Regions from separate parts of the Jeotgalicoccus saudimassiliensis genome, predicted to be linked through region 1. Evidence: predicted binding sites of a transcription regulator. Region 1 holds the regulator's gene; the other holds the start of a gene.

Evidence for each region. Region 1 encodes NrdR, which represses ribonucleotide reductase genes. Its sites were predicted from a motif close to AACACNATATATNGTGTT; they were not measured.
Region 2: nrdI (class Ib ribonucleoside-diphosphate reductase assembly flavoprotein NrdI) is a predicted target of NrdR. The motif match lies at 8,449-8,466, and genes of this name have one in related genera.

Annotation. Positions count from the first base shown of each region.
Region 1 covers NZ_CCSE01000001.1:1,039,349-1,050,328, forward strand. Annotated here, with positions in the region: gene RZ44_RS04985 (alanine/glycine:cation symporter family protein) at 101-1,654, opposite strand; gene RZ44_RS04990 (YhfC family intramembrane metalloprotease) at 1,910-2,692, opposite strand; gene RZ44_RS04995 (nuclease-related domain-containing protein) at 2,943-3,926, opposite strand; gene rplT (50S ribosomal protein L20) at 4,106-4,465, opposite strand; gene rpmI (50S ribosomal protein L35) at 4,486-4,689, opposite strand; gene infC (translation initiation factor IF-3) at 4,713-5,243, opposite strand; gene thrS (threonine--tRNA ligase) at 5,447-7,378, opposite strand; gene dnaI (primosomal protein DnaI) at 7,701-8,621, opposite strand; gene RZ44_RS05025 (replication initiation and membrane attachment family protein) at 8,630-9,973, opposite strand; gene nrdR (transcriptional regulator NrdR) at 9,975-10,433, opposite strand; gene RZ44_RS05035 (hypothetical protein) at 10,430-10,726, opposite strand; gene RZ44_RS11000 (antibiotic biosynthesis monooxygenase family protein) at 10,805-10,980, opposite strand, start outside.
Region 2 covers NZ_CCSE01000001.1:154,090-165,069, forward strand. Annotated here, with positions in the region: gene RZ44_RS00770 (MFS transporter) at 1-835, opposite strand, end outside; gene RZ44_RS00775 (anthranilate synthase component II) at 991-1,593, shown strand; gene pabB (aminodeoxychorismate synthase component I) at 1,571-3,250, shown strand; gene RZ44_RS00785 (hypothetical protein) at 3,259-3,465, shown strand; gene RZ44_RS00790 (hypothetical protein) at 3,479-3,736, shown strand; gene RZ44_RS00795 (5-oxoprolinase subunit C family protein) at 3,738-4,685, shown strand; gene recQ (DNA helicase RecQ) at 4,866-6,656, shown strand; gene RZ44_RS00805 (DMT family transporter) at 7,316-8,194, opposite strand; gene nrdI (class Ib ribonucleoside-diphosphate reductase assembly flavoprotein NrdI) at 8,560-8,955, shown strand; gene nrdE (class 1b ribonucleoside-diphosphate reductase subunit alpha) at 8,939-10,980, shown strand, end outside.

The DNA of each region.
Region 1 (10,980 bases):
AAATTGATGTTAAAATTATTTTACCATATAGTATTTCAGGTTTCGAAATAATAATACTGCGAAAGAAAGCACCCTCTATTAAGAGAGTGCTGCAGTTAAATTAATTTCTGTCCGGATAGTCATAGCCTTCTTCATTTCTTCTTGGATATTCATCCACCCAGAAGTTGTGATCTTTAAATTCATCGCGAGTCGGCTCAAAGACAATCTCGTCAATTTTGCCCTGCTTCTGCAGTTTATACTGACGCTCGTAATCTCTGAATGCTTTGAGTGCCGGTTTTTGCAGGATGAGTATCGCGATAACGTTAATCCACGCCATCAGTCCTACACCGAGGTCACCCATCTGCCATGCGAGGTCTGCTGTTGAAACCGTACCGTAGAACGCTGAACCGATTAATACAATCCCAAGTACAATTTTCAGCCACGGCATTCTGCCTTTAAGCATATATACCAGATTCGTCTCTGCTATATAGTAATACGCGAGCATCGTCGTATAACAGAAGAACAGAAGCGCGAATGCGATGAAGTATGAACCGAATCCAATAAAGCCTTCCTGGAAGTTATCCATGCCGTGGAACGCGCTGTCGATACCAGCTTGAGTAAATGTAACCGTACCGGAAACATCTTTCTCGCCTTCAGCGTTCGTCTGATACACACCGTTATCTATAATGAGTCCGCCGTCGCCGTCAGACACGTTATACATACCTGTCATTAAAATCATCAGTGCTGTTGCTGTACATACGAATAAAGTATCGACGTATACAGAGAATGACTGAACAAGACCCTGTTTCGCCGGGTGAGATACTTCAGCAGCACCTGCTGCGTGAGCGCCTGTACCCTGACCTGCTTCGTTTGAGTACAATCCGCGTTTGACACCGATCATAATCATGGCACCAACTGTACCTGCGAACTGCTGTTCAAGACCGAATGCACTTCTGAAGATTAAACCGAATAAAGCCGGTACTTCTGAAATGTTCATAATTACGATTGTTACCGCCACGATGATATATGCAATTGCCATAAACGGCACTGCTGCTGTCGCAACGTTTGCAATTGAACGGATACCGCCGAAAATAACTACTGCCAGAATGACGATTAAGAATACACCAATCATCCAGCCATCAAGCATCGGCAGTGCGTTTGTTGCTGCACTTGAAATTGAGTTGGACTGAATACCTGGAAGTAACAGACCGCACGCAAGTACTGTTACTACTGCGAAAAGCAAAGCGTAGTACTTACCAAACGTTCCACCGATCCCCTTTTCGATGTAGTACGCCGGCCCCCCGCGGTACTGTCCATCCTCTTTCTGTTTGTAAATCTGTGCCAGTGTCGACTCTACGAATGCACTGCCTGCACCAAGGAAGGCGATGAGCCACATCCAGAATACTGCACCTGGACCCCCGATAAAGATTGCCGTAGAAACACCGACGATGTTACCTGTTCCAACACGCCCTGCCAATGATACAGCAATTGCCTGGAAACTTGAAATTCCATCAGCTGATTTCCCGCCTTTAAACATTAAACGGACCATGTCGACTATGTATCGCACCTGAAACAATCTCATGCGAATTGAGAAGTACAACCCTGTGACAACGAGAAGTATGACGAGTGCCGCACTCCAGACGATGTCGTTAAAAAACGTTACAACTGTCTCCATTAAATGATTCCCCTTTGTTTTCTTTATATAATAAGAAATTACCACTCAAATATAGTCTATTTATATATCCTTGTCCATACTTTTTTGTAAATATGTTAACGCTTACAAAACCGCCGTATCAGCTTTATCGGCTATAACCGTTGGGGTGTAAAGGCTCAGGGAATTAAAAACACCTTATCCAGTTAATGGATAAGGCTGAATTATCAGTATATTTATTTGAGTGTGTGATTTAGTGAACTTTTGTGTCAATATACTCTACAGTGAATAAACACTTTTTCTGTAGTACTTGACGAGGCGCACTGCTATCGAAATTATTACTGCACTCATCACGATAAAACCTGAATACATTAAGTACATATTCGTGAGGAGACCTGCCTGCATCATCGCCGCCGTCGTATTTGCGAGCGCGTGCAGAAGAATCGCTGCCGGGAAAAGCCACCATCTGCCTTTCATCATTACGGATGCGAACACGATAATTGACAGTCCGATGTGCAGACTGATTGCGAGAATCCGTTCAGCGATTGCGATTGCGTACATGTACCAGGGCTGGCTCGCGATTATGTCCTCCTGTGCGACGGGGAGCGAGCTGAGTGCGTCCGATCCTGAATTTATGAGGATTGACAGGATGATTCCATTTAACATGCCGAGACCGACGACTGCAAACGCTTCGATGCCGCCGTGGCCGATGCCGTATGATACGGCGCTGTCGATATCCTTGTAACGCCTTTTCGTGAGGAGGAAGGCAAGCAGGCGGCCGGTCTCTTCAAAAATCCCGGCGGCAAATATGCCGTACAGTACGTAGAGCCACGGTGATTGGCTGATCAATGCAATTGTACCGTCCGGTTCCGGCTGCAGCACTAAAACATGCATAATCTGTTCAAGTACCAGCGCGAACAGGATAAACACCGCGATTCCCAGTAGCAGCGGTAGCCATCTGATTTTGAATTTACGTCTTAATATCAATATAAAAATAAACGGCAGCAGCACCGCTGCGATGCCCGTTACTGCCATAATTATAATTTCCGACTGTGAAATCATAGTTTACACGTCCTTTTTGTTAATATTGTATCGGTAAATTGGGAGCGGGGCAATGGTGCTATTAGCAAACGAAAAACTCATCTGCCAGTAAGACGTTGTCACAGGACGATGAACCTGTTTCTTCTGCTTGCAAGATGGTCTTACAGGTCAATGAGTATACTTCTTCTGCTTGTAAGACGTTGTCACGGGCAGATGAGTCTACTTCAATTGCCAGTAAGACGTTGTCACGGGCAGATGAGCATATAATCTGCTAGTTGCTGTTAGTAATTTTATCCTTATACCTGTTTAATATCTCATGAACCTGATACGCTTCGTCAAAATCACGATATCGAAATTCATAGTATGTCCATTTGCCTTTAGTAATCTGATTACAGTATTTATTTAATAATCGGAACACAGTCCGTTCACTGACTTTGTAATCGATAAACTCCATAAACCGCTGCTTCGTTAATTTATCATTTAAAAACAGTGATTTATAATCACTAATCGCTCTAAGTACATGCGTTTCTTTCTTCTCGGTCTTCCCGCATTTTTGACATGTCATATAAAAGTGATTCGTTTCCAATTCAAATCTCCCGCAGCCGCCGCAGTACAGTCCTTTTCGCAGCGAATCAAAATCGGCGGATTTGTCGAGAAATGGATTGGGAATGATGTGCTGGCGGATTACTTCAGCAATGTTTTCTGCGACGCGGCCGGCATACATATTTTTGAATTGCATGAGGTAATTGCGCAAGCCGGCCCGCATGACGATATTGTTCCAGAGCTCTTCGTCCGAACTTTGCAAACGGAACTCGATATTTGGAAATATGATCTTCCCGGAAATATCGAACGCGCCCCTCACCTCGTAGCGCATCTTGACCAGCCTGCCGATGGCCCGGCGCAATTGGGACAGCGCGTCTTCGGAGACTTCGGATTTTCCTATAAACCATTTGCCTGCTTCGTACCGGTAAAGCCCGGAGTAGTTTTTAATCTCGTTAACGACAATCCCGTCATCGTTGACAATTAAACAATCGTATTGTACAGTCTTCCCGTCAATCCGCAGATAAATATCGCGGAATACGAACACCGAACTGTGGCCTGCTTCGTCAAACACCCGGTCGTATTCGCACTCCCCTGCAAATCCTTTCTCCTGGACAGTCAGACTTTTCGCGTCCTGTCCAGATAGAACAATCCGTTTCTTCAACGCACGGTAATACGCTAATTCTCCGCCAATAAATCTTTCATTCAGTATCATGAATTTCATCCTCCCTAAAATAGCTCTTTACCTATATATAGGGAAAAACGGCGTTTTATTTTTTTATCGTACAGGTTAATTTAATTATTTAACAAAACGAAAATAAATGGAAAAATTTCCCGAACCCCCCAAAAAACAAAAAAGGCACCCAACTCTATGGGTGCCCTTTTAAGTACTTCTTATTTGTCTAAAGCTTTTTTAGCCTGGTCTACGATTTGACCGAAAGCAGCGTCGTCAGCGATAGCAATTTCAGAAAGCATTTTTCTGTTGATATCGATTCCTGCAACTTTAAGTCCGTTCATCAGACGGCTGTAGCTGATGTCGTGCTGACGTGCAGCAGCGTTGATACGTGAGATCCATAATTTACGGAATTCACGTTTCTTCTGTTTGCGGTCACGGTATGCGTACTGACCTGATTTCATTACAGCCTGTTTAGCTGTTCTATATAAAGTGCTCTTCGCACCAAAATAACCTTTTGCCTGTTTTAATACTTTTTTACGTCTCTTACGAGATGTTAATCCATTTTTTACGCGAGCCATTTCTAACTCCTCCTTTTATATTATTTAGCAGCTTTAGCTAATAAGTGAACTAATCTTTTTGCATCTGATTTGGCAACTAAAGCAGATCCTCTTAACTGACGTTTCTGTTTAGTTGTTTTGTTAGCGAATAAGTGGCTTGTGAACGCTTGTGAGCGTTTGAATTTGCCTGTACCAGTTTTTTTAACACGTTTAGCATAACCTTTATGCGTCTTCATTTTTGGCATGATTAATTCCTCCGATTAATTAATTATTTTTTCTCTGCAAATGGTGCAACGACTAAGAACATGGAACGTCCTTCCATCTTCGGTCTCTGTTCGATCTGGCCATCTTCCTTAAGTGCTTCAGCGAAACGCTCAAGTACTTTACGTCCGATATCTTTGTGCGTGATTGCACGGCCTTTGAATCGAATGGAAACTTTTACCTTGTCTTCTTTAGCAAGGAATTTTTTTGCGTGACCTAACTTAGTGTTAAAGTCATGCTCTTCGATTGTCGGTGACAAACGAATCTCTTTAAGGTTAATAACCTTTTGTTTCTTACGAGCCTCTTTGTCTTTCTTCTGCTGCTCGTACTTAAACTTACCGTAATCCATAATACGTGCAACAGGCGGTTTAGCGTTTGGTGCAACAAGTACAACATCCAGGTTGGCGTTTTCAGCCATCTCGATTGCTTCTCTAGTTGCTTTAATACCCAGCTGTGAACCATCTTCTCCGATTAAACGAACTTCTTTTGCGCGAATACGATTATTGATCAATGTCTGATCTTTAGCTATGTTTAGCACCTCCAGAAATATTTAACGAACAAAAAAGGCGGGAGCATTACTGCACCCGCCTTAGAAGTTGCAGGCCCAATAGTTACTGAGCCTGCATTTCCCAATTTACCCGGTCACCACTAAAAGCGTTTGCGGGCGTGAAGCGGGAGCTTCAACTTGTCCGTTTCTTTCAACTCTTAATACTATACAGCACTAAATATCATTTGTCAAACTTATTTCTTTAATCTTATTTCGTCGATTAACTGGTACAGGAAGTCTTCCTTGTCGAAGCTCTCCTGTTTTTCTTCGCCGTACTTGCGGACGTTAACGAGCGATTCGTCTTTTTCTTTATCGCCGACAACGATCTGATACGGTATTTTCTTCATTTGAGCTTCGCGGATCTTGTAGCCCATCTTCTCGTTGCGGTCATCGATATGAACGCGGATGCCCTGGCTCTTCATTTCGTCGTGAATTTCACGCGCGTAATCGTAGTGCAGGTCAAGATTTACCGGAATAATTTCCACCTGATTCGGTGCAAGCCATAACGGGAAGTTGCCTTTGTATTCTTCAGTCAGGAATGCAACAAAGCGTTCCATCGTCGACACGACACCGCGGTGAATAACAACCGGACGGTGTTCTTCGCCGTCTTTACCGATGTAAGTTAAGTCGAAGCGTTCAGGTAACAGGAAGTCGAGCTGTACTGTCGATAAAGTTTCTTCTTTACCAAGTGCAGTTTTCACCTGGACGTCCAGTTTCGGTCCGTAGAATGCCGCTTCGCCTTCTTCTTCAACATACTCAAGGCCCATTTCATCAACGGCTTCTTTCAGCATGTTTTCAGCGCGCTGCCACATTTCATCGTCATCGAAATACTTCTCTTTGTCTTCCGGATCGCGGTAGCTTAAACGGAATGAGTAGTCTTCGAGTCCGAAGTCTTTATACACTTCCTGGATCAGTTCCACTACGCGGATAAACTCCTCTTTAATCTGATCCGGACGCACGAATACGTGTGCATCGTTTAACACCATGCCGCGTACGCGCTGCAGGCCGCTCACGGCACCGCTCGCCTCGTAACGGTGCATCGTGCCGAGTTCCGCGATACGGATCGGTAGCTCACGGTATGAGTGGCGTTCGTTTTTGTAGATCATCATATGGTGCGGGCAGTTCATCGGGCGAAGCACTAATTCCTCATTACCCATTTCCATCGGCGGGAACATGTCGTCCTGATAGTGTTCCCAGTGGCCGCTTGTTTTGTACAGGTTCGTGTTGGCCATAATCGGCGTATACACGTGGTCGTATCCGAGTGAAATTTCTTTATCTACTATATAACGTTCGATTTCGCGGCGGATTGTCGCACCGTTCGGCAGCCACAACGGCAGACCTGCACCGATCAGCTGGTTGTTTTCAAAGAGTTTCATCTCTTTACCGATCTTGCGGTGGTCGCGTTCGCGGCGCTCTTCAAGGAGCTGCATGTGGGCAGCAAGCTCTTTTTTATCGAAGAATGCAGTACCGTAAATACGCTGAAGCATCTTGTTGTCAGAGTTACCGCGCCAGTATGCGCCTGCTGTTGATAACAGTTTGAAAACTTTAATCTTCGAAGTTCTCGGCACGTGGACACCGCGGCACAGGTCTGTAAATTCACCCTGCGAATAAACAGTCACCTGCTCGTCTGCCGGAATCGCATCGATTAATTCCTGTTTGTACGGGTCGTCTGCGAATAATTCCTTCGCTTCATCGCGTGACAGGACGCGGCGCTCGATCGCAACGTTCTCATCGACGATGCGTTTCATTTCTTTTTCTATTTTAGCGAAATCTTCAGAAGAGATGCTCTCGTCCATATCAAAGTCGTAGTAGAATCCTTCTTCGATTACCGGACCGACACCGAAGTGCACTTTGCCGTACAGACGTTTTAACGCCTGGGCCATTAAGTGTGCTGTCGAGTGGCGCAGAATTTCGATCGCTTCTTCGCTTTTATTTGTAATTAATTCCACTTCGCTGTCAGTTTCAAGCGGACGTGTCAGGTCGTAGTACTCCCCGTCCACTTTTGCAGCAAGTGATGCTTTTTTAAGTCCCGGGCTGATTGAGCCTGCGATTTCTTCCGGCGTTACACCGAAATCAAATTCTTTTACGTTCCCGTCCGGGAATCTTACTTCGATTTTTTCAACCATGCTGAACATCCTCTCAGTTTCCAATATTTTGTAACAATAAATAAAAATAAAAAGCCGTCCCTATTAATTAAAATAGGGGCGACTTTACCGCGGTACCACCCTGATTTACACAGAAATGTTCCGTGTCTCAAGTTTGGAGATATCGGTCCATCCGGCTTTCGATTAGGAAAGCATCCGTCATCAGGTAGTAACAATCCGCGGTTTATATGCATGTCTCAGCAAATCATGCACTCTCTTAAATAAACTTTTAGAAATTGTCTTGTCCATTGGATTATTAATGAAATATAGCTTTATAGTACACGAACATTTACACAAAATCAAGTTATGAATTCCTGAGATTGTCGCCTGTCAGCTGCACTTCTTCGCACAACGCACGGATTCTTTCGATCATACGGAGTGCTTTCGTTTCCTCTTTGCCGTTCGTTTTCGTATAACTGTATCGGCCCTTCAGTTCGTTAATTGCAAAGTTTGAACTGATAAACGTCGGCAGCTGCTCGACCATACGGTAGTTTAGAATACTCGTAATGACTTCGTCCCTGCTCCACGCGGTGACGTCCTCGGCACCGAGGTCGTCGAGAATCAGCACTTCCGCGTTCCGGATTGCATCGTAGCGCTCGTTCGTCGTGCCGTCGTTAAATCCGGATTTTAAGTCGCGGAATATTTCGGGCACGTAGATCATCATCGATGAAATTGACTTCTCTTTTAATTCGTTGGCAATACAGCCGAGAATATACGATTTACCGATTCCGAATTCACCGTAAATATACAGCCCGCGGAAGTCTTCCCCGCGCGCAATTTTACCGGCTTTCTGAATGGCATTTTTTAAAATGTCCCTTCTGTCTTCGTTCAGGAAAATCGTGTCGAACGTCGCCTCGCGCACGTCGCGCGGAATGTGGAAGCTCTGAATGAGGCTTTCGCGTTTTAGGAATTCTTCATGTTTTGCTTTAATCGGACATTTCGAATAGATCATGTTAAAGCGTCCCTGGCGGATTTCAATATTAATTATGAAACCGTCCGGATGGCTCAGGCATTTGCCCTCGCCCGCCGATTCGCATTCCGCCGGCTGGTTGATATAATGTTTTAAAATCATCAGATCGTTTTGAATCATCGAGCGGGTAACTTCACCTTCGTGCGCTTCCATAAACGCTTTCATCTTCGGATGACTGATAATCTCGTTATAAATACGTTCGTTGTTTTCCCTGATTCGTTCGTTATTTTTAACGAAACTGCTTATCGGTTCCATCGCCTCACCTAATTTTCTCTAAATTTATTAATCAGTTCGCTGAAATCTTCATCGTCTTTCAGCGTCTTCATCGGTTCTTTGTTTTTCTGTTTCGGCTTCGTTTGTGCCGTCCGTTTTTGCTGCGGCGAATTTTCAGCCGTTTTTTCTTTCAGCCATGCCGGCTGCTCCTCGCCCGGTCCTGCGTATTTAAACTGGCGTTTCCGGCGTTTTTCTTCCTGAGCTTCGCGGAATTCCATAATGGACTGATACGCTTCTGCGGCAGTACGGTAGCCTTCCTTCTCCCAGTTTTCCGCAATCGTCATCGCATAGCGGAGCGGCAGTTCGCCGTCTTTCATCTGTATTGCGTATTCCAACAGCACGTTGATGACCCCGTTTTCGAGACCGGTTTTAACGATTAACTCCGTGACAACTTTTAAGTCGTTCTCCGACGGTTTGTAGCTTCTGAGATCGTTAATTCTGTCGAGCGGGCTGACCTTGTCCAGGCTGTCGAGGTACGACTCGTCCCCCGCCGGCTTCACCGCTTCTTCGGCCGTCGTGAAACTCGGCACCACTTCGCCGTATTCCTTTTGATAATACTTGCGCGCTTCAGTCTTCAGCCGGTCTTTATCGATTCCAAACTGCGGACTCGTCGACTGGAGCAGAATCTGCTTTATGTCGTACGCGTTCAGTTTAAACAGCTGGCTCAGCTGCACGACCAGCACTTTCACTTCCTTCGTAAAAAACTGCCGGTCGATTCTCGTACCTTTTAAATGGGTGAACAGCACTTCAAAATCGAAGTCGTCGAGGTCGATCGACGGGCCGCGCGACACATCGTTCTGCTTAAAGTTGTCATTCGGTGTGCGGAATGACTCGTCTCTCGAATGATAAAAGACCTCGGTGAACTTCTTCGTCACTTCGGTAATATCTTCCGGGAGCTCCGGGTAAATGAGCCGGTCTTTTTTATCGTTAAACTTCTGAGAGCCGACCTGCGAGTATAAATACATCGACAGCATCGGATCCTTGAAATACATTTCTGCCGTCAACGGCTGCAGCAATCTGTAGACGAACAGATCATCGTGTTCTTTATTGGATACGTACGTGCGCACGAGCCCGATTGCCTCGAGTTTGTCGAGCGACTGCTGATAATCAGATAAATTCAGCGCGAGCTCGTCCATCAGTTCCCGGTGGAAGCGGACAGCAAGCTTATCGTGCACCTTCGTCGATTCTGCCAGATACAGGTAAATACCGAAGGCCTCTGTGCCGATTACCGGTAAATACAACGCATTCAGAATCTCGTAATTATCGTTCGACAGCGTCCCCGGCTGGTACACGATAAACTCCGTATTCGGTTTTAAACGTTCGTTAAATTTCATCTTAAGCCTTACCCTTTTCCAGTTTTTTCATAATATCCATCAGCTGATCGATATCTTTAAACTCTCTGTACACCGATGCAAAACGCACGTATGCCACCTGATCGAGAGTAATTAATTCATTCATGACACATTCGCCGATATCATTGGATGAAATTTCCGCCTTGTTTAAATTGCGGAGCGCCGCTTCAATCTTATCCGCGCGCTTTTCAATTTCATCATAGGGAATCGCCCGTTTCTCACACGCTTTTAACAGACCGTCCAGCACTTTCGACCTGTCGAACACTTCACGTGTCCCGTCTTTTTTTATAACGACAAGGGGTGATAGTTCAATACGCTCGAACGTCGTAAAACGCGTCTGACAATCGTCGCACTCACGGCGTCTGCGGATCGCATTCATCTCATCTGCATGACGCGAATCGATAACCCTCGAATTCGTATGCTGACACTTTGGACATCTCATGTGATGTTCACCTCATTTAGTAATAGATTAGTTGCAATTATTATAACATCGAAACCACTAAACATAAAAAAAGAAAGACGATTGGCGGGATTTGGTGCGGTTTGGTGTGGTTTGAGGGAGATAAAAATCGCGGTGCCGGTTGAATGGGCGTGCTGCTGTGCCATTGTCGAAACTACAGTGGCACGGTGGAGGCCCCGCTGCGCCATTGTCGAAGTCACAATGGCACGATGGAGGTCCTGCTGCGCCATTGTCGAAACCACAAGGGCACGGTGGAGACGCAGCAACCAAAACAACCAAAACAACCCCCAGCAACCACAACAAACCCCGCCACCTCACAACGGAGGCGGCGGGGTCCCGGTTAATCCGGATTTTTATCCTTCAACGCTGTAGTTTTCACGTACCGGCATTGCTTCCAGGTAGTTGCTGCCCTGTGATTTTACACGTTGTTCTTTTTTTACGTGGGAGTTTTGGAATGCTTCTGATTCCACCCATGCTGTGAAGTCTTCTGTTGTTGCCCAGCCTGTCAGGACGGACATTTTGCTGCCGT
Region 2 (10,980 bases), 890 kb from region 1:
TCGTCAGTCCGCGCCGGTCGTATATGCGTCCTGCAAAAAAACGTGTCGTGACGAGGGCAAGTGCATACAGCACAAAGTAAATTTGAATGTAGTGGGGGGCGAAGCCCTGCTGAAATGTGTAGGCAGGGAGAAATGTTGCGATGCCCCCGAACGTAAATGTAATGAAAAATAACAGTGCCGATGCGGGCAGTGCTCTTTTTTCAATGAAGTTAAAGCGCGTCCGGGACGCGGCATCTTCCTTCATTTCAGAATCCGTCAGCGGCTCCGGTTTAACGTAGCGCACGTTCAATGCGAGTACGAGTGCAATCATTGTGAGTGTCCCGCAGATGATAAACAGTGTAGAAAACTCAATATGGTTCACTAAAAACAGTCCGAGTGCCGGACCGATTGCGAGTGCGAGATTACCGCTCAGCCCGAAAAATCCGAGACCTTCCCCGCGCCGGTCTTTTGGAACGAGGTCTGACGCGATTGTACCGGATGCTGTGTTCGACAGTCCCCAGCCGACTCCCTGCACAATTCTGACGACAACAAGAATGAGTATTGTCGTACTGATTGCGAGTGAGTAAAGAGACAGCACGAGAATCAAAAGGCCGATAAGAAATACCGGCGCCCGTCCTGTCGTATCGAGAAGCTTACCGCCAAACGGCCGGATTAACAGTGCCGAGAATGTAAATATCCCGACGATAATTCCGACCCACGTTTCATTTGAACCGATTTCCTGCACGTATAACGGCAGCGTCGGCAGCGTCATCTGAAACGACGTGAAAATAAAAAAGTTGGCGATGACGATAATGATAAAATCCCTTGTCCATATTCTGGACCTTGTGGCAGACATAGATCACCCTTCTTAATAAGTAACGATATTTGTCTTCATTAATATTAAGTCTACATCAGAGTATGAAGTTTTTCATCCCGGGCAATGCGGATAGTGTTATTTAAATTGATTTGTATATGATATTATTAAGGAAATTACATACAGGGAGCAGAACAGTGAATTTATTAATGATAGACAATTACGATTCATTTACATATAATCTCGTTCATTACATCGAGAGCAATCCATATAATGCCGGTATTAAAGTTGTCACACCGGATCAGCTGGACGATAATTTAATAGAAGAATTTAATATTATCGGACTGATTATTTCTCCCGGGCCGTCACATCCAAAAGACCGCCCGGAAGTTATCGAATTTATAAACAGACATTATAAGACACTGCCGGTGCTCGGCATATGTCTAGGCCATCAGATGCTCTGGCATATGTTCGGCGGAGAAGTGTCGCGCGGTGAGCGTCCGATTCACGGCCATCCGTACGACGTGCACCATGACGGTGAAGGACTGTACAAAGGACTGACGTCACCGCTCCGGGGATGCCGCTACCATTCATTAACATGTTACGGCGAGCTTGAAGATTTCGAGATTGCCGGACGGACAGCAGACGGTACGAACATGGCAATCCGCCATAAGGATTACCCGGTATTCGGTGTCCAGTATCATCCGGAAGCCATTTTATCGGAACACGGCAGAGCGCAGCTCAATAACTTTATACGAATTGCAGTGGAGGAAAGTCATGAGAGCACATACAAAGTTTAAAAAGAACGGTACAGTCGAAAATCTGTACTTTACGAATCCGGTCGAAATCATTACGGCCGGCACGCCGTTTGACGAAGCACTGGACAGGGCGGAACATTATCAGAAAGAAGGATACTACGCTGTCATCGGCGTTACTTATGAAAAAGATGATTACGTCATCGGCATATACGATAAAACAGTGTCGTACGCCGAATTTTTAGGCGGCAGACAGCCGGAAATGTATCGGATGAGCAGACCGGAACTCAGCGAAACAAAAGAAGAAATTGAGAATAATATACAGGCGGTCAGAAATTACATACTGGACGGCCATACATATCAGGTGAACTACACGACGCGTCTGTACGGTGATTTCAGCGGCGACAGCCACCAGCTGTTTTTAAAATTAAGCAGCCAGAACAACGGTGACTACGCGATGTATATCGATTATGACGGCAGGCAGATCGTGAGTCTGTCGCCGGAACTGTTTTTTGAAATGGATCCGGAACGACGAATCAAAACGAAGCCGATGAAAGGCACGGCGCCGAGATCGGAAGACCCGGAAAAAGATCAGGAGAGCTATGAATTTTTAAGGCACTCGAAAAAAGATCAGGCGGAAAACGTTATGATTGTGGACCTGTTAAGAAACGATATATCCAAAATAGCGAAGCCGGATACAGTAGAAGCGGTGAAACTGTTTACGATTGAGAAGTATCAGACAGTCTACCAGATGATTTCAACAGTTGAAGCGGACGTCAGAGATAACGTGACGCTAAGCGGTGAGTTTGATGCGCTGTTCCCGTGCGGATCGATTACGGGGGCTCCGAAAGAAATGACGATGCGGCTGATTGAAAAACTTGAGAAAACGCCGCGCGGATTTTACTGCGGTGCGCTCGGGATTTTATATCCCGATGCGTCATGCGTGTTCAACGTGCCGATCCGCACGCTGACAATTACGGGTGACCGTTATATTTACAGTGCGGGCGGGGGGATTACATACGATTCGATTCCGTCTGCCGAGTTCGAGGAAATACTGCACAAAACATCATTCCTGGAGCAGGGGCAGTACGAACTCATCGAGACGATGCGTTTACAGGACGGTAAAATCCAGCGTCTCGATTACCACGCGAAGAGATTAAACAACAGTGCAGCGCACTTTAAGTTCGGGAAACCGGATTTCATACAGGCGCTGCAGTCTTATATAGAAAAAAACAGCATTGACTCCGGTGTGTTTAAACTCCGCGCGACGCTGTCGCGTGAAGGTGAATTGAACATTTCGCACGCCGCACTCGCTGAGAACAAGCAGCCGGTGACAGCTGTCCTTGCGTCAGCGCCGCTCTACGGGGCACCGGATTTTATCGCGCATAAAACAACGGTCAGACATCAGTACGGCGGGAAAACAAATGATTCTGACGTCGTTTTATATTATAATGATAACTTAGATATTACAGAGTTTAATATCGGCAGCATCGTCATTAAGGAAGGGGACGCGTTTTACACGCCTCCGCTGTCCGCGGGCATCCTGAACGGTGTCATGCGCCAGTCCCTGATTGATGAGCAGAAAATCACTGAACAGAACATAACGATGAAGGATCTGCGTTATAAATACGAAAATGGTCAAATTGACTTATTCATGATAAACAGTGCGCGGGAATGGGTGGCAATCACACTCGCGGAATGAGGTGGCTTATGTTTACAATACTTTTAATTTTACTCATTGTTGCAATTGTTGTACTGACGCATTTTGTAGTCACGTACCTGTTGAAAAATGATGTTAAAATCGTCGGAATCGCAATCGGTTTCGTCGGCGTCATTATTGCAATAATTGTTTTTGGCATCGCCATGGGCAACTTTACGGAATACGTTGCAGGCGAATTGGAATTCTTTTACCGATAAGAGGAGTGGACTCATGATTTTTGCAAATGGAGATAAAGTAATCACGTACCAGGAAGATGCGTCAGTCATTAAAAATATTAAAGCGCAGTACGATAAAGACGGATTGAACATTAATAATCCTTATATCGGTGACACGGTATTTACGAAAAATACAGTCAGCTTTTACTATGACCCGGTCGAAGTAATGGAAAACGAAAATACAATTGAGCCGGCGGCTTATATTATTTCTGTAGTAGAGCCTGTACTCGGCAGTGTAAGCGGGGGTAAATAAGATGAGCTTAATTATTCAGGAGGGCGGTCTGTTAACGATTCTGCAGACGGTCGAAAAACAGACAAATACTGAACAGAAAAATAATGAATACAACGGTGCGGTCGACAGCCTGTCACCGATGCTTGCAAACAAACTTGTCGGCAACGATGTCAATGAACCGACGCTTGAAATGTCGGGGCAGCCTGCTGTCATCCAGTTTACGGAACCGACAATCATCGCGTATTCGGGCGGGGATTTTAACGGCCGCGTCAGCGACGATGACATTCAGCCGAACCGTATTTATCACGTGGACCGCGGAGATGTTTTATCGTTCCAGGGGTCAACGCGCGGCAACAGACTGTACCTGGCAATTGCCGGCGGCATTGCTGTTGAAAAGTCAAACGTGCTGAAGTCGGGCGATGAAGTGATTATGCGCCGCAACTACACAGCGCTGCACGATGAAATTTTCCACATGATGAACAACAAGCGTAAAGTCAGCTGGGGAATCGGCATCTATTCACTTGTCGAAGTCTACTTATCGGATACTTATCACATCGTGAAGCGTCCGGATGTACCTGCTGAAGTGTACGAGCGTCTCGAAGAGCGCGAATACACTGTAACTCAGGAGGAGAACCGCATTCAGCTGTCTGTCGAAGGACAGGAAATTGAGTTTAAGGCACCTGCCTGTGTGAATCCGGGCGTATTGGGCGGCGTTTATCTCGAAAACGGTCTGCCGACTATCGCACTGAACGATTTCGGGCAGGAAACGGAACTGGCACATATCGGGACAATTCCGAGCTACCACATGCACAAACTCGGCCAGAAGCGCCGCGGTTCTAAAATTAAATTTAAAGCGGTGGATATCAGCGATGCCCACGCGGAAACGTACGGTCACTATTTATGGGTGAACAGTCTGTTTAAAGCGATCGACTACAAAATTTCAAAAGAACTCGTAAAAGAAAAAATGTAACATTTACACTAATATTATAAATCTCCTGTTTCAGCAGGCACTGAATGGTGCAAACTGCAGACGGGAGATTTTTTCGTGTGTTTATTAACGCAAATTACAACAAACTTTAATAAAAATAATGTATAATGTAGCAGATAAATTATATAAGAACGACATACATAAATATAGGAATGATATTTTATGGAAGCCATCTTAAAAGAATATTTTGGGTATGAAAAATTCAGATACGGCCAGCAGGAAATCATCGAAAACATTTTAGCGGGTGATAATGCACTGGGCATTTTACCGACAGGTTCGGGTAAGTCGCTGTGCTATCAAATCCCGGGCTTAATGTTCGAGGGCACGACGCTTGTCATTTCACCGCTGATTTCTTTAATGCAGGATCAGGTGGATTCATTGAAGCGCCGCGGTATTAGTGCGGAATGCATCAACTCGACAATGGCAAAGCGCGACCTGAACGATGTAATGGGACGCCTTGTACGCGGGGAACTGCAGTTTTTATATGTGGCTCCGGAGCGTTTTAATAACGAAGAGTTTAAAACAGCGGTCCGTCATGCGGAAATACCGTTTGTTGCATTTGATGAGGCGCACTGTATTTCCAAATGGGGACACGATTTCAGACCGAGCTATCAGAGTATTATTCCCGAGCTGAAGGCACTGCTGCCGGACGTTCAGATTATTGCGGTGACGGCGACGGCAACTGAAGAAGTGGAAGAGAACATACAGGAACTGCTGAACATTAAAAACAACGCAGTCTTTAAAACGAGCGTCAGACGCGACAACTTAAAACTGTCTGTGAACGGCACGTACCAGCGCGAGCAGTTTATTTTATCCTATATAAAAGAACGTCTCGAACAGTCGGGGATTATTTACGTTTCGACGCGTGCCGAAGTGGAAAAACTGTCTGTGTATTTAACGGACAATAATATTGAAAACGTAATTTACCACGGCGGGCTCGGCAAAAAAGAGAGAAACGACAACCAGCAGAAATTTGTGTCGGATGAAGTGAAAATCGTCATCGCAACGAACGCATTCGGTATGGGGATTGATAAGCCGGATATCCGTTATATCATTCACTTCAACCTGCCGGGAGACCTCGAGAGCTACTACCAGGAAATCGGGCGTGCCGGCCGTGACAGCCGGCCGAGTGACTGTATACTGCTGTCGACACAGCGGGACGTCAACCTGCAGCAGTTCTTTATCGACCGTGCGACCGCGACGGATCAGTACAAGGACCATATGCGCGAAAAACTCGATTTGATGCTGCAGTACAACAAGACGAGCAAATGTCTGAGCAGTTTTATCGTGAAGTATTTTAACCACGACGAGTATGTGGAAGCGTGCGGCCAGTGTTCGAGCTGTCTGTCAGCCGAGCGCACCGAGCCGATGACATCGGAGGCGCGTCTGATTTTGGAACTGGTCCAGGAAACAGACGGGCAGCTGTCGAAAGAACTTGTCATTCAGGTGCTGCGCGGCGAGAATGCCGATAATATCGTGGCACGCGGCCTGGATTCGCAGGAACGCTTCGGCGTACTCGATTCATACCGCACGAGCGACGTGAATCATCTCGTTGAAGAACTGATTATGCGCGGCTATGTGCATTGTGCCGGCAATCGCATGCACCTCGTTGAGAAAAGTCTCGATATACTGAACCGTAAGGTGAAACTGTACACGGTACCGTACCGCAAACATTACAACGAGCGCGTGAACGTTTCGACCGACTCATCGCCGAACGAAATATTATACGATAAACTGCTCAGCACCCGTAAGAACCTCGCAGACAAACATAAACTGGACGAAGATGCGATCTTTACAGATCAGATACTGAAAGAATTCGCGAAGAAAATGCCTCAGTCGAAACAGGACATGATGCACATCCAGGGCGTCGGCAACTACAAACTTAAACACTACTGCCCGTATTTCCTGGAAGAAATCCGGGAACACGGCGGCAGCGGTGTGACGAGCGGATAAAATTGATATGATTGACTGTGGAAACCGGGACTCTGGGGAGTCCCGGTTTTTGATTTTGGGGATGTTGCTGACGGGGAGGAGGCGCGCCATCGTAACAATGAGGAGCGTTCATAGTCACTTAGACGCGCTATCGTAACAATGAGGAGCGCTCATAGTCACTTAGACGCGTTATCGTAACAATGAGGAGCGCTCATAGTCACTTAGGCGCGCTATCGTAACAATGAGGAGCGCTCATAGTCACTTAGGCGGGCTATCGTAACAATGAGGAGCGCTCATAGTCACTTAGACGCGCTATCGTAACAATGAGGAGCGCTCATAGTCACTTAGGCGGGCTATCGTAACAATGAGGAGCGCTCATAGTCACTTAGGCGCGCTATCGTAACAATGAGGAGCGTTCATAGTCACTTAGACGCGCTATCGTAACAATGAGGAGCGCTCATAGTCACTTAGACGCGCTATCGTAACAATGAGGAGCGCTCATAGTCACTTAGGCGCGCCATCGTAACAATGAAGAGCGCTCATAGTCACTTAGACATCCCTCTTCCCGATATGAGATCTTTATCCCTGATATATTACTCCGGACGCCTTCAATTCCCCAACCCAACCCAACCCAACCAAAAAATCCCCCGCTCACACAAAACGGGGGATCCAAAAAATTTCTATCTTGCTTTTTTACCGACAACTTTTAATTTCACCGGGCGGTTCTTCATATACATGTAGTAACTCGCCGAGAAGATAATGATATAACCGAGTATCGACAGCATATCGGGAACTTCGTTAAAGATGATTATACTGAACAGTGCGGTAAACAGTATCGTCGAGTAGAAGAAGATTGAAATCTCCTTCGCCGGTGCGAAGCTGTATGCAATGGTCAGGCCGAACTGTCCGACGGCGGCAAATACGCCCGCCAGCACAAGCATCCAGAACTGGCTCACCGTCATCGGTTCGAATTGGTAGATAAAGAACGGCAGCAGCGCAACGGTCGAGAAGAACGAGAAGTAGAATACTACCGTATAAAATTTCTCGCGGCTTCCGAGAATCCGGAGCACGGTATAGGCACCGGCTGCGAATATAGCGCCGAGCACTCCGATAAGCGCGTACATCGTATCGCTCGAGAATGACGGTTTAATAATAAACACCGCACCGATCAGAGCTATAATAATCGAGATTATCTGGAATCTCAGTATGTATTCTTTTAAAAATACGGCGCAGAGTATTATAGTAAAGAACGGGCTCAGTTTATTCAGAATGTCGGCATCGCTCAGCACCATCCGGTCGATGGTAAAGAAATTTAACAGTACTCCGAACAGTCCGAGTGCTGAACGGAGCAGCAGCCAGCCCTGGTTTTCCCTTTTGCCAAAAAGGCTCTCTCTGTAATAGAGAACGAGTGCCAGCGCAATCAGCATCGAGATAAAATTTCTGAAGAAGGTTTTCTGCACAGTCGGCAGATCACCTGAGTATTTTACGAAAAGGGACATCAGACTGAATCCAAGAGAAGAAATAATCAGAGCGATGATACCTTTTACAACATTATTCATTAACAACACTCCAAATTTATTTGTACGATAATTTCACTATTTTCATCAAATAGACAGGGGAAAAGTTTCGTTAATTTTTTATGATAAAATTTTCAATCTGTTTATCACATATCCACCGTGCATTACGGCTCCCCGAATAAAAATTTTAGGCATGAAATTTTTATCTTATCCATTTTTTAACATTGCCTGAAGCATTTTAATATGAGATTATAGAACATGTTAAACCATAGATATTGTGCTGATAAAGAGTTTGAAACACAATATGTAGTGGTATTGCCAAATATAGCCGGAAAAAGCAAGTATAGAATAAATATAAACATAGAACATACGTTCGGTTTATGCTATCCTTGAAAGGAGATGACAAAGTGATTATTGCTTATTATTCGATGACAGGTAATATCCGTCGCTTCTTAAATAGTATGGACATTCCAGACACCTATGAATTATATCAAATAACAGCCGCCAATGTCAGAGAGAAAATCGACGATACATTTATTTTAGTCACACCGACATACGGCTTTGGAGCTGTGCCTGATACTGTTAAGGAATTTTTAAAGATTAACTCCTATAATATGTTCGCTGTCGCATCGAGCGGCAACCGCAACTGGGGGCAGAACTTTGCCAGAGCAGGAGAGTATATAAGTAACGACTACAGCGTACCGCTGTTAATGAAGTTCGAGCTTCACGGAACTCCGGAAGAGCGCGCACAATTTGTAGTTGAATTAGAAAGGGCAGGGGAATTGCATGAAAGTATTGGATGAGAAAACATATAACCACGTTGAACTGAACAACGAAGTCACACAGCGCGATGAAACAGGTTTCTACAAACTTGAAAAAGACCTTGAGGCGCTTGATGTATTTATGGAAGAAGTCGAAGCGAAGACGATTCATTTTGAGTCGGAGCTTGAAAGACTGCACTACCTCGTGGATAACGATTTCTACTACGATTTATTCCAGGAGTACAGCGAAGCTGCACTTCAGGATATTATTGATCATGCAGGTGCTATTGAGTTTAACTTCAAGAGCTACATGGCAGCGAGTAAGTTCTTTAAAGACTACACATTAAAAACAAACGATAAAAAACAGTACCTGGAAGATTACAGACAGCACGTAGTCATCGTCAGCCTGTACCTTGCCAAAGGAAATATCGAGACTGCGAAGCGTTTTATCACTTCGATGATGGAGCAGCGTTACCAGCCGGCAACGCCGACGTTCCTGAATGCAGGCCGCGCACGCCGCGGTGAAATGGTTTCATGTTTCCTGCTTGAAGTTGACGATTCACTGAACTCGATCAACTATATCGACTCGACTGCGAAGCAGTTAAGTAAAATCGGCGGCGGTGTTGCGATTAACTTATCAAAACTCCGTGCACGCGGTGAAGCGATTAAAGGTATCGAAGGTGTAGCCAAGGGAGTACTTCCTGTAGCGAAGTCGCTGGAAGGCGGATTCAGCTACGCGGACCAGCTGGGTCAGCGTCCGGGTGCAGGTGCTGTTTACTTAAACATCTTCCACTATGACCTGCCTGAATTCCTCGATACGAAAAAAGTAAACGCGGATGAAGATATCCGTCTGTCGACAATTTCGACAGGACTCGTTGTACCGTCGAAGTTCTTTGAACTGGCACGCGACAACAAACCTTTCAGCTTATTCGCACCACACACGGTGGAACGTGAATACGGTGTGGCACTTGATGATATGGACATGGACGAAATGTACGATCAGCTTGTGGCGAATGACAACGTTAAAAAACGCGAATACGATGCGCGCGATATGTTAAATACAATCGCCCAGACGCAGCTGCAGTCGGGCTACCCGTACTTAATGTTCAAAGACAATGCGAACAGAGTACATCCGCTCGGCGATATCGGACAGATTAAAATCAGTAACTTATGTACTGAGATCTTCCAGCTGCAGGAAACATCCGAAATTAACGACTACGGTACAGACGATGTAATCAAACGCGACATTTCATGTAACCTTGGTTCGATGAACATTGCGAACGTAATGGATTCGGGGAAAGTGAAAGAAACTGTACATGAAGGTATCGAAGCACTGACACTTGTAAGTGACGATACTTCAATTGCAAACGCACCGGGCGTTAAGAAAGCAAACGATGAGCTGCACTCTGTAGGACTTGGCGCGATGAACCTTCACGGTTACCTCGCAAAAAATAAAATTTCTTACGAATCCCAGGAAGCAAGAGACTTTGCGAACGTGTTCTTCATGATGTTGAACTTCCACTCGATCGAAAAATCAATGGAAATCGCTAAAGAACGCGGTGTAACATTTAAAGACTTCGAACGTTCAGACTATGCGACAGGCAAATACTTCACACGCTACACTGAGGAAGATATTAAACCTGAGTCGGACAAAGTTGCAGAACTGTTTGAGCACATTCACGTACCGACGAAAGAAGACTGGGCGGAGCTGCAGGCGAAAGTTGAAGCGCACGGACTTTATCATGCGTACCGACTTGCGATTGCACCGACACAGAGTATTTCCTACGTGCAGAACGCAACGAGCTCGGTAATGCCGATCGTAGATATGATCGAGCGCAGAACTTACGGCAACTCCGAAACGTTCTACCCGATGCCGTTCTTATCGAAAGAGTCAATGTGGTACTACAAGAGCGCGTTTAATACAGATCAGATGAAATTAATCGATATGATTGCGACAATTCAGCAGCATATCGACCAGGGAATCAGTACGATTCTTTACGTAAACTCGGAAATCTCAACGAGAGAGCTTGCGAAATATTACATCTACGCACATCATAAAGGATTGAA